DNA from 4 places in the Rhodomicrobium vannielii ATCC 17100 genome. Region 1 is predicted to be linked to each of the others. Evidence: riboswitches for the same ligand, from Rfam matches in the RefSeq annotation. Region 1 holds a riboswitch; each other region holds the start of a gene.

Region 1 (2,194 bases):
CCCCGGTCGATGTCGCCGATGAGCACCACGGGTACGTCGGCCGCCCGCGCAAAACCCATATTCGCGATGTCGTTCGCGCGGAGGTTTACTTCGGACGGTGAGCCCGCACCCTCGATCAGCACGAGGTCGCATTCCGCCTTCAGCCGCGCGAAACTTTCGAGAACCGGCGGCATCAGAGCCGCCTTGCGCGACTGATAATCGCGCGCCTCGGCCCTGCCCCAGACTTTGCCCTGCACGACGATCTGCGCGCCGGTATCGCTCTGCGGCTTCAACAGCACGGGGTTCATGTGGACGCTCGGCGCCACGCGCGCCGCACGGGCCTGAAGCATCTGCGCGCGGCCGATTTCGCCGCCGTCCGCAGTGACCCCCGCGTTGGTCGACATGTTCTGCGGCTTGAATGGGCGCACGGAAAGCCCGCGATCCGCGAGCAGACGGCACATCCCCGCCACGATCAGTGACTTGCCGACATCGGAGCCGGTTCCCTGAAACATCAGCGCGCGGGCCGTCATCGGCGGCTCGCTTTTCGGATCAAAGGGTTCGTTCCGCTCATCGCTCTCTACCAATTGCTCATGTTGGCCTTGCGCCGATAAAGCGCCGCCGATTGACTTCGTTGGCTTGACGTATCACAAATCGAGGCAGCCGACGGTCCCTTCGGGGACAAAAAGGGAATACCGGACGCGCCTGAGCGCGCGAAGCCGGAGCTGCCCCCGCAACTGTAAGCGGCGAGTCTGCGCCATGGCCACTGGACTTGTTCCGGGAAGGCGGCGCTGGCTGTGACCCGCGAGCCAGGAGACCTGCCGTCGCCTGCCCGGATCGCGTTATCGCGTTCCGATGAAGCGCCGTTCCGGGCGGGGTGTCCCGGAGCGCAAAGTCGGATGGGTGGAGTGCAGGTTCGCCCGCCGCACGCGCCGGACGGTTCGCCGTCCGCTCCCTCGGAACGAGCATGGAAGCGACATCAACCTGTGAAGCCCCGCCAGCGCGCCGCGCCACCGTCTTCGTGTGCGTGCTTTGCGGGCGCAACCCTGCCGACAAGGCCGCGCCTCCGTCCGGCCACGCACTCTATGAAGCGCTCGCCGCCGAGCACGCCGCCCGCGCTGAAATGCGCTTTCGCATCGAGCCGGCGCAATGCCTGTCGAACTGCAATCGCGGCCTTACCGTCGCCATCGCCGGGCCGGACCGCTGGACGTACATGTTCGGCGAACTGACGATCGAGGACGCGCCGGGTATCTATCGCGGCTGCATCGCCAACGCCGAAACCGAAGACGGCCTCGTGCCATGGAACGAGCGCCCCGCCTGCTTTCGCCGCGCGTTGATCGCGCGCGTGCCGCCGCTTCCCGAAAGGAGCCTTTGATGTCTCTCGCGAAAGTCCCCGTCACCATCGTCACCGGCTTCCTCGGCGCAGGCAAGACGAGCCTCGTCCGCCATCTGATCGAAAACGCGAACGGCCGCCGCCTCGCCGTGCTCGTCAACGAGTTCGGCGACATCGGCATCGATGGCGAAATCCTCAAAGGCTGCGCCGACCCTACATGCCCCGAAGACGCCATCGTGGAACTGACCAACGGCTGCCTCTGCTGCACGGTCGCGGACGAGTTCGTACCCACGATGACGGCGCTGCTGAATCGAAAGGAGCCGCCGGAACACATCCTCATCGAGACGTCCGGGCTCGCGCTGCCGAAGCCGCTGCTCAAGGCGTTCGACTGGCCCGACTTGAAAACGCGCATCACGGTTGACGGCGTCATTGCCGTCGCCGATGCCGAAGCCGTGGCGGATGGGCGTTTCGCGCCGGACCCGGCACTCGTGGCGAAGCAGCGCGCGGGCGACACGAGCATCGACCACGACACGCCGCTCGGCGAGGTGTTCGAGGATCAGGTTGCGTGCGCGGATCTCGTCATTCTGAACAAGGCCGATCTTCTGGACGAAGCGCGGCTTGCGGTCGCGCGCGAGGTGGTGTTGGCCGAAGCGCCGCGCCCTATCCCCGTAATTGCGGCAATCGAAGGCCACGTCGATCCGCGCGTGGTGTTGGGGCTTGGCGCGGCTGCGGAAGACGATCTCGACGCGCGGCCAACGCATCACGATCACGGCGAGCCGCACGACCACGACGATTTCGAAACGGTCGCGATCACGCTGCCGGAGCAGGCGTCACAGGCCGACCTCCTCGCGAAGGTCGAGGCGGCGGCGCGCGCACACAATATCC
Region 2 (2,194 bases), 340 kb from region 1:
GAAATATCAGAACAGGCGGCCCGATTACCTGAAAGCGTGGTGGGACGTGGTGAACTGGAAAGCGGTCGGCGACCGATACGCCGCCGCGAAGGCCGGGGATCTGGATATTTAGCGAGCGATGGACAAGCCCGATGGAGAAGAGGCGCTCGAAAGCGCCTCCTTTTCGGCTCAGACGCCTTCGAAGAGACGGCGCTCCAGAAGGGCGTTGCCTTTCAGGTGGTGTAGGGCCTTGGCCACGGCGAGCACGCCGAGGTCGACCAGCGGCTCGACCAATATGACCAGCATGTAAGCACCGCCGAACGTGGTGATCTCGGTCACATTCTCCATGCCGAAACCCTGGCCGTAGAAGGCCCAGAAGGCCACCCATGCCACGATGCCCGCCTGATAGGTCGTCGAAAGAGCCAGTGCCTGCAAATATTTCAGCTCCACATAAGGCGTGTGCGGCGCGATAATGCGGCCCGCCACCGCCTTGATGCCGAACAGAGGCACGAGCAACGTGGTCACGTTCATGCCGTACTGAGGCAGATCGAAGGGCGCAAAGAACAGGCCCTGTACCAAGAGCCCGAGCGCGAGCCCTATCGCCGCCGGCGCGGCGCCGAAGATCAGGAACAGCGTCGAGCCGAGGATGAGATGAACCTCCGACACGCCGACCGGGTAATGCGGCAGCACCTCGAAGAATGAAAAGACAAGGGCGGTTGTCGCCGCGCTCCGCGAAAGCAGAGACAGCACTCCGCGTTCGCGCGCCGAATCATAGGCGAGTTTCAGGGCATAGCCGCCAGCGCCTGCTGCCGTGGCATAGCTCAGCCAGATTTTCCCGCCGTCCACGAGACCGGGTTCAATATGCATGGATTTTTCCTCTGCCGTCTCACCCGACGGCGCGAAAGGTTGATGTCATGCGCTCGGCCGGTCTCCTGACTCGCGGGTCGCTGCAACCTTCCGCCTTCCCGGCTGGGCCGAAGCCCGTGCCAGTGGCACCATCGAAAGTTACTCGCCGCTCACAGTCGCGGGGGCGGTCGGGGCTCTGGCTCAACACCATTCCCCGTTCCCGTTTCAGTTCGGATGCGACGCATCCAAACACCGTGCGCACCTGCAACACGCCGCCGAACACGGACAGCTGTCAAGCTGTTTGAGGACGGTTGCGGAGAAGTGTCAGTAGCCGGGAGGGATCTCACGCATGGTCGTGGCTCGGTCCGGTTATACAGACGCGCCAGCGTAGGGCAGGAAAGTGCTCCGATTTTCATTTACCGCGAGCGACCGTCCGATCATCGGGAAGGCGCGTTGCGGGCAGGACGGGCGCTCGCACACCTTGCATCCTGCGCCAATGGGCGTGGCAGCGGCGGGATCGTCGAGATCGAGCCCTTTGGAATAGACGAGCCGTGGCGCGTGGCGGATATCGCAGCCGAGCCCGATGGCGAAGGTCTTGTCCGGCTCGCCATAGCCGCCAACCGTATGCCGCACCGCGCGGGCGATCCATAGGTAGGTGCGTCCGTCCGTCATCTGCGCCACCTGTGTCAACGTGCGACCCGGCTGCGCGAAAGCCTCGTACACATTCCAGAGCGGGCATGCGCCGCCCACGCGTGAAAAATGGAAATCGGTGGCAGACTGGCGCTTCGAGATGTTTCCCGCGCGGTCCACGCGGATGAGGAAGAAGGGAACGCCTGCCGCTGAGGGCCGCTGAAGCGAGCTAAGTCGGTGGCTGATCGTCTCGAAGCCGACGCCGAATTGCTCCGCGAGCCTGTCGATGTCGTAGCGCGCGGCTTCGGCGGCAGCAAGAAAAGCGCGGTAGGGCATCAGAAGGGCCGCCGCGAAATAGTTGGCAAGGCCGATACGCGCAAGCGCGTGCGTCGCGGGCGAGCCCAGCGCCGCTTCCCTCGCGAGCCGGTTCAGCGGCTCCCCCATCTCAAGGAACGCGAGTTGCGTCGCCATTTGAAAGGCGCGCTGGCCTTGATCGAGGCGCGCGGAGAGGCGAAGCACGCGCTCCTTCGGATTATAGTCGCGGTTGGCCTGCCGGCTCGGAGCCTCTCCCTCGGGCTTTCTCACGCCGATGCGGACGCCGTGCCGCTGCTCCAGATAGCGCGCAAGCCCCTCGACGACTTCGCCCTCGACCAGCTCAGCCTCGGCGAAAAGCTTTTCCGCAGCCTCATCCAGTTCGGCGAAGTAGTTGTGGTGGCGGTAGAAGAAGTCGCGCACCTGC
Region 3 (2,194 bases), 340 kb from region 1:
CGAGCGAAGCGGCAGCGACGGCGGCGTTATCGATGATGCGGTTGCCGATCATCTCGACCACGGTTGGCTCAACCGCAACCTGGTCGGCGGCGACTTCGGCGATTTTCCACGCGAGCTGTTCGGCGCGGGGCAGAGGCTCGGCGGATTTGTATGTGCGGACGGTATGCGACTTCACGGGGCAGGTTCCTCTCTTGGCGGCGGCTGGAAGTTGGATCTGGAAATCAGGGGCGGAACGCCGTGGGGCGCCCGGCTTCGTCGACAGCGACCATCTCGAACGAGCCACGCACGGCGAGGCGGCGCTCGCCCGAAAGCAGCTTCTCGGCGACCATGTCGACGTTGACGGTCATGGATGCGCGGCCGACACGCACGACGCGGGCGGAGAGCTCGACGAGTTCGCCGACCTTCACGGGCACGTGGAATTCCACCTTGTCGGATGTGGCCATCACCACGGCGCGGCGCGCGCGCCTTGTGGCAGCGACGAAGGCCGCCTTGCCCATAAGGTTCAGCGCATTGCCGCCGAACAGCGTGCCGTAGTGGTTCGCCTGCTCGGGGAAGACCATCTCCACAAAGGTGGTCGTCGCCTCGGTGGCGGCTTCATCGATAAGGGTTTGCATTCGAGCGCCCGGGGTTCGTTTCGGCTTCACAATATCCGCAACGATGAACGTGTCGTAAGGGCTGAAAATGTGGATGTTTGCGAAGGCTTCGCCGCAAATCTGCGAGCTTTGCGAATTTGCGGTTTTCGCAAACGGCGGGGGTCGCAAGCGGCAATGTTGCCCATTCCCCGCTGTTCACACGTTTGAATGAATTTTGTAGCTCCGCTCGTGACTCGACAAAGCGAATCACACCCTAAATGTGGGGGTCACGGTGCCCCGATAGCGCAAGATTCGGGAGCCAAGAGGGAAGCCGGTGCAACTCCGGCGCTGCCCCCGCAACTGTAAGCGGCGAGCCGCCGTCGATAGCGTCACTGGTGCGAAAGCGCCGGGAAGGCCAGACGGAAGCATTGACCCGCGAGCCAGGAGACCTGCCGCGACGCCGAATTAAACGTCCTCGGGCGGGGTGTCCGCAGGCCGAGCCGTAACCGGTGAGCCGGTTGCGTTCGCGTGCCTGTCGCTCCCGCCCCCATGATCCAACGGGGGTTTACTTGTCTTCCAGTCCTGACTCCACGGCGGTCGTATCCGCCGCCCGCCTGCCGCTCAGCATCGTGAAACGCTCGGGCGCGCTTGCGCCGTTCGACGCGGCGAAGATCCGCTCCGCCGTCGAGCGCGCGGGCCGCGCCACCGGCGATTTCGACGCCACCGAGGCGCATCTCCTCGCCATTCAGGCCGTGAAGGTCATTGCGCATCGCTTCGCGAGCCGGTCGCCCCACATCGAGGAAATTCAGGACATCGTCGAGCAGGTGCTCATCTCCGCGAACCACTTCGCGACCGCGCGCGCCTACATCGTCTACCGCGAGCAGCGCGCGCGCCTTCGCGCCGACCGCCACGCGGCCATCGACGTCGAAAGCTCGATGAACGAATACCTTGAGCGGGCGGACTGGCGCGTGAACGCGAACGCCAATCAGGGTTATTCGCTGGGCGGCCTGATCCTGAACGTCTCCGGCAAGGTGGTCGCGAATTACTGGCTCAGCCACGTCTACCCGCCGGAAGTCGGCCGCGCGCACCGCGATGGCGACATCCACATTCACGACCTCGACATGTTGGCGGGCTACTGCGCGGGCTGGTCGCTGCGCACGCTTTTGCAGGAAGGGCTGAACGGCGTGCCCGGCAAGGTCGAGGCCGCGCCGCCGAAGCATCTGTCGAGCGCTGTCGGGCAGATCGTGAACTTCCTCGGCACGCTTCAGAACGAGTGGGCGGGCGCGCAGGCGTTTTCCTCGTTCGATACCTACATGGCGGCGTTCATCCGCAGGGACCAACTGCCCTATCATGAGGTGCGCCAGTGCATTCAGGAGCTGATCTATAACCTCAACGTGCCGTCGCGCTGGGGCACGCAGACACCGTTCACGAACCTGACTTTCGACTGGACCTGCCCGGAAGATCTTCGCGATCAGGTGCCGGTCATCGGCGGCGTCGAGATGGATTTCACCTACGGCGATCTTCAGGCCGAGATGGATATGATCAACCGCGCCTATATGGAGGTCATGATTGCGGGCGATGCGAAGGGCCGCGTTTTCACCTTCCCCATACCGACCTACAAT
Region 4 (2,194 bases), 1.1 Mb from region 1:
CGCGCGCAGGCGGCGGTTACGCGAGCCGCATAGGGCTTGAGCGCGGCACGGCGGCGCTGGTCCAGTGCCGGACGCCATGGCCGAGGATCTCCGCGCATGGCACTGGCGGCATGCCCGGCGGCACGTCCTGCCCGAGAAAGGCGAGCGCCTGCCACAAGAGGCCGCTATCGGCGGGCGTGGGCAACTCCTGCGCGTGCGTTTGCTTGGAGAGCTTGCTGCCATCGGCGTTAAGCGCGAGCGGCAGATGCATATAGCGCGGCGTCGGCAGGCCGAGCAGCCGTTGTAGCACGATCTGCCGCGCCGTGTTGTCGAGGAGATCCGCACCCCGCACGACATCGGTCACGCGCTGAAAGGCGTCGTCCACGACCACGGCAAGCTGATAGGCGAAAAGCCCGTCGCGGCGCCGCACCACGAAATCGCCCACTGTCTCGGCGACATCCTCTCGCTGTGAGCCGAACACGCGATCCGCGAACTCCACGGTGCCGGGGGGCACTCGGATCCGCACGGCGGCATCCGCGCGCGGAGCGGTGAAGGCGCGGCATGTGCCGGGATAGACCGCGCTTCCAAGGCGCGCTAGGTCTGCGCGTGAGCAATTGCACCAGAACATGTGCCCGCTCGCCCGCAGCGCGTCGAGCGCCTCGGCATAAGCATCGAGCCGCGTCGACTGGAACAGCACCTCGCCGTCCCACTCAAAACCATAAGCGGCGAGCTGATCGAGGATGCGGCGCGCGGCTCCCGGCATCTCGCGCGGCGGGTCGATATCTTCCATGCGCACGAGCCAGCGACCGCCCGCCGCGCGCGCATCGCAGTAGCTCGCCACCGCCGCAACGAGCGAGCCGAAATGCAAGGGCCCCGTGGGCGACGGTGCGAAGCGGCCGATATAGGTCATGCGTTTTTGTCTCTCACGCCGCGCCGCCGCGCAAGCCTGTGGAGCATTGCAGCCGCGCCGTTCGTCGGGCTTGCCAGCGCGCGCCTTCGACCTATTTTAAAGAGAGCTTCGGTGCCCGTGCAAAATCGGGTGAAACGGGAACGCGGTCGGCGAATTTCGCTCATGCCGCGGCTGCCCCCGCAACTGTAGGCGGATGCTTCGATCAAGAGTCACTGGGCCGGTGCGGTTCGGGAAGGCGGTCGAGGCGATATCCGCAAGCCAGGAGACCGGCCGGAGCCGCGCGTTATCAAAATCGCGCACACGCATTTTCGTATCGGCGGAGGGCCGAAACGGTGCCATGCCATGCGCTAGCCTGCCGCGCCTCGTCGCCGGTCGCTCGCCTGTCATCGCCGTCCGCCGCCTCCGATGACACTCGCAAAGGCCGCGGCATGGAACCGAAAGACACCACCACAAACGAAGGCTTCAAGGGCTTCACCAACGAGGCGTGTCCGTTCCTGCCGTGCCACAAGGGCGTTCGCGGCAAATTCAATTGCCTCTTTTGCTATTGCCCGCTAATCGCCTACGAATGCCCCGGCCCTTACAAGGTCTACACCGACGCGAACGGCATGCGGCGAAAGGATTGCTCCGATTGCACCCTGCCGCATAACGGCCATCGCGGAAGCTGGAACTTCATCCAGAAATGGCTGAAGAAGCCGGAGATCTGGGACGGGCACGATCAGACGCGCGAATTCCGGCTGAAAGCGCCGCCGGTAGAAAACGAAACGGAAGAATGACCGCCGACACGATCCCCGCGCAGGCCGCCGAACTCATCGCCCGCATCGCCTATAACCCCGCGCCCGCCGGGCTGCCACGCCGCGCGCGCTCGCTGATGATCCAGGGCACCGCGTCGGATGTCGGCAAGAGCATGGTCGTCGCGGGGCTGTGCCGGGCTTATGCGCGGCGGGGTCTCGTGGTGCGTCCGTTCAAGGCGCAGAACATGTCGAACAACGCGGCCGTCGCCGCAGACAGCGACCTGCCGCCCGGCCCCGGTGGCGAGATCGTCTATGGCGAAATCGGCCGCGCGCAGGCGATGCAAGCGCGTGCCTCGAAGGCCGCGCCGTCGATCCACATGAACCCGGTGCTCCTGAAGCCGCAGACGGATATCGGCTCGCAGGTGGTGCTGCGCGGACGCGTGCTCGGCAACTGCCCCGCGCGCATTTATCACCACATGCGCCAGCGGATGATGCCCGCCGTGATCGACAGCCTCGACCGGCTGCGCGCGGAAGCCGACCTCGTTATCGTGGAAGGCGCGGGCAGCGGTGCGGA

The links. A riboswitch is a leader RNA that binds a small molecule or an ion and turns the genes downstream of it on or off. The one in region 1 is predicted to bind cobalamin.
Region 2: it holds a riboswitch for cobalamin, as region 1 does, so the genes downstream of both, RVAN_RS09250 (energy-coupling factor ABC transporter permease) here and RVAN_RS07680 (DUF1636 family protein) in region 1, are expected to answer to the same signal.
Region 3: it holds a riboswitch for cobalamin, as region 1 does, so the genes downstream of both, RVAN_RS09225 (ribonucleoside triphosphate reductase) here and RVAN_RS07680 (DUF1636 family protein) in region 1, are expected to answer to the same signal.
Region 4: it holds a riboswitch for cobalamin, as region 1 does, so the genes downstream of both, RVAN_RS12610 (cysteine-rich small domain-containing protein) here and RVAN_RS07680 (DUF1636 family protein) in region 1, are expected to answer to the same signal.

What each region holds. Positions count from the first base shown of each region.
Region 1 covers NC_014664.1:1,668,292-1,670,485, forward strand. Annotated here, with positions in the region: gene RVAN_RS07675 (cobyric acid synthase) at 1-509, opposite strand, end outside; cobalamin riboswitch at 627-816, shown strand; gene RVAN_RS07680 (DUF1636 family protein) at 944-1,351, shown strand; gene cobW (cobalamin biosynthesis protein CobW) at 1,351-2,194, shown strand, end outside.
Region 2 covers NC_014664.1:2,011,808-2,014,001, reverse strand. Annotated here, with positions in the region: gene RVAN_RS09255 (superoxide dismutase) at 1-112, shown strand, start outside; gene RVAN_RS09250 (energy-coupling factor ABC transporter permease) at 169-846, opposite strand; cobalamin riboswitch at 885-1,097, opposite strand; gene RVAN_RS09245 (short-chain fatty acyl-CoA regulator family protein) at 1,195-2,194, opposite strand, start outside.
Region 3 covers NC_014664.1:2,006,872-2,009,065, forward strand. Annotated here, with positions in the region: gene RVAN_RS09215 (MmgE/PrpD family protein) at 1-175, opposite strand, end outside; gene RVAN_RS09220 (acyl-CoA thioesterase) at 222-614, opposite strand; cobalamin riboswitch at 846-1,043, shown strand; gene RVAN_RS09225 (ribonucleoside triphosphate reductase) at 1,142-2,194, shown strand, end outside.
Region 4 covers NC_014664.1:2,728,231-2,730,424, forward strand. Annotated here, with positions in the region: gene gluQRS (tRNA glutamyl-Q(34) synthetase GluQRS) at 17-889, opposite strand; cobalamin riboswitch at 982-1,178, shown strand; gene RVAN_RS12610 (cysteine-rich small domain-containing protein) at 1,318-1,662, shown strand; gene RVAN_RS12615 (cobyric acid synthase) at 1,659-2,194, shown strand, end outside.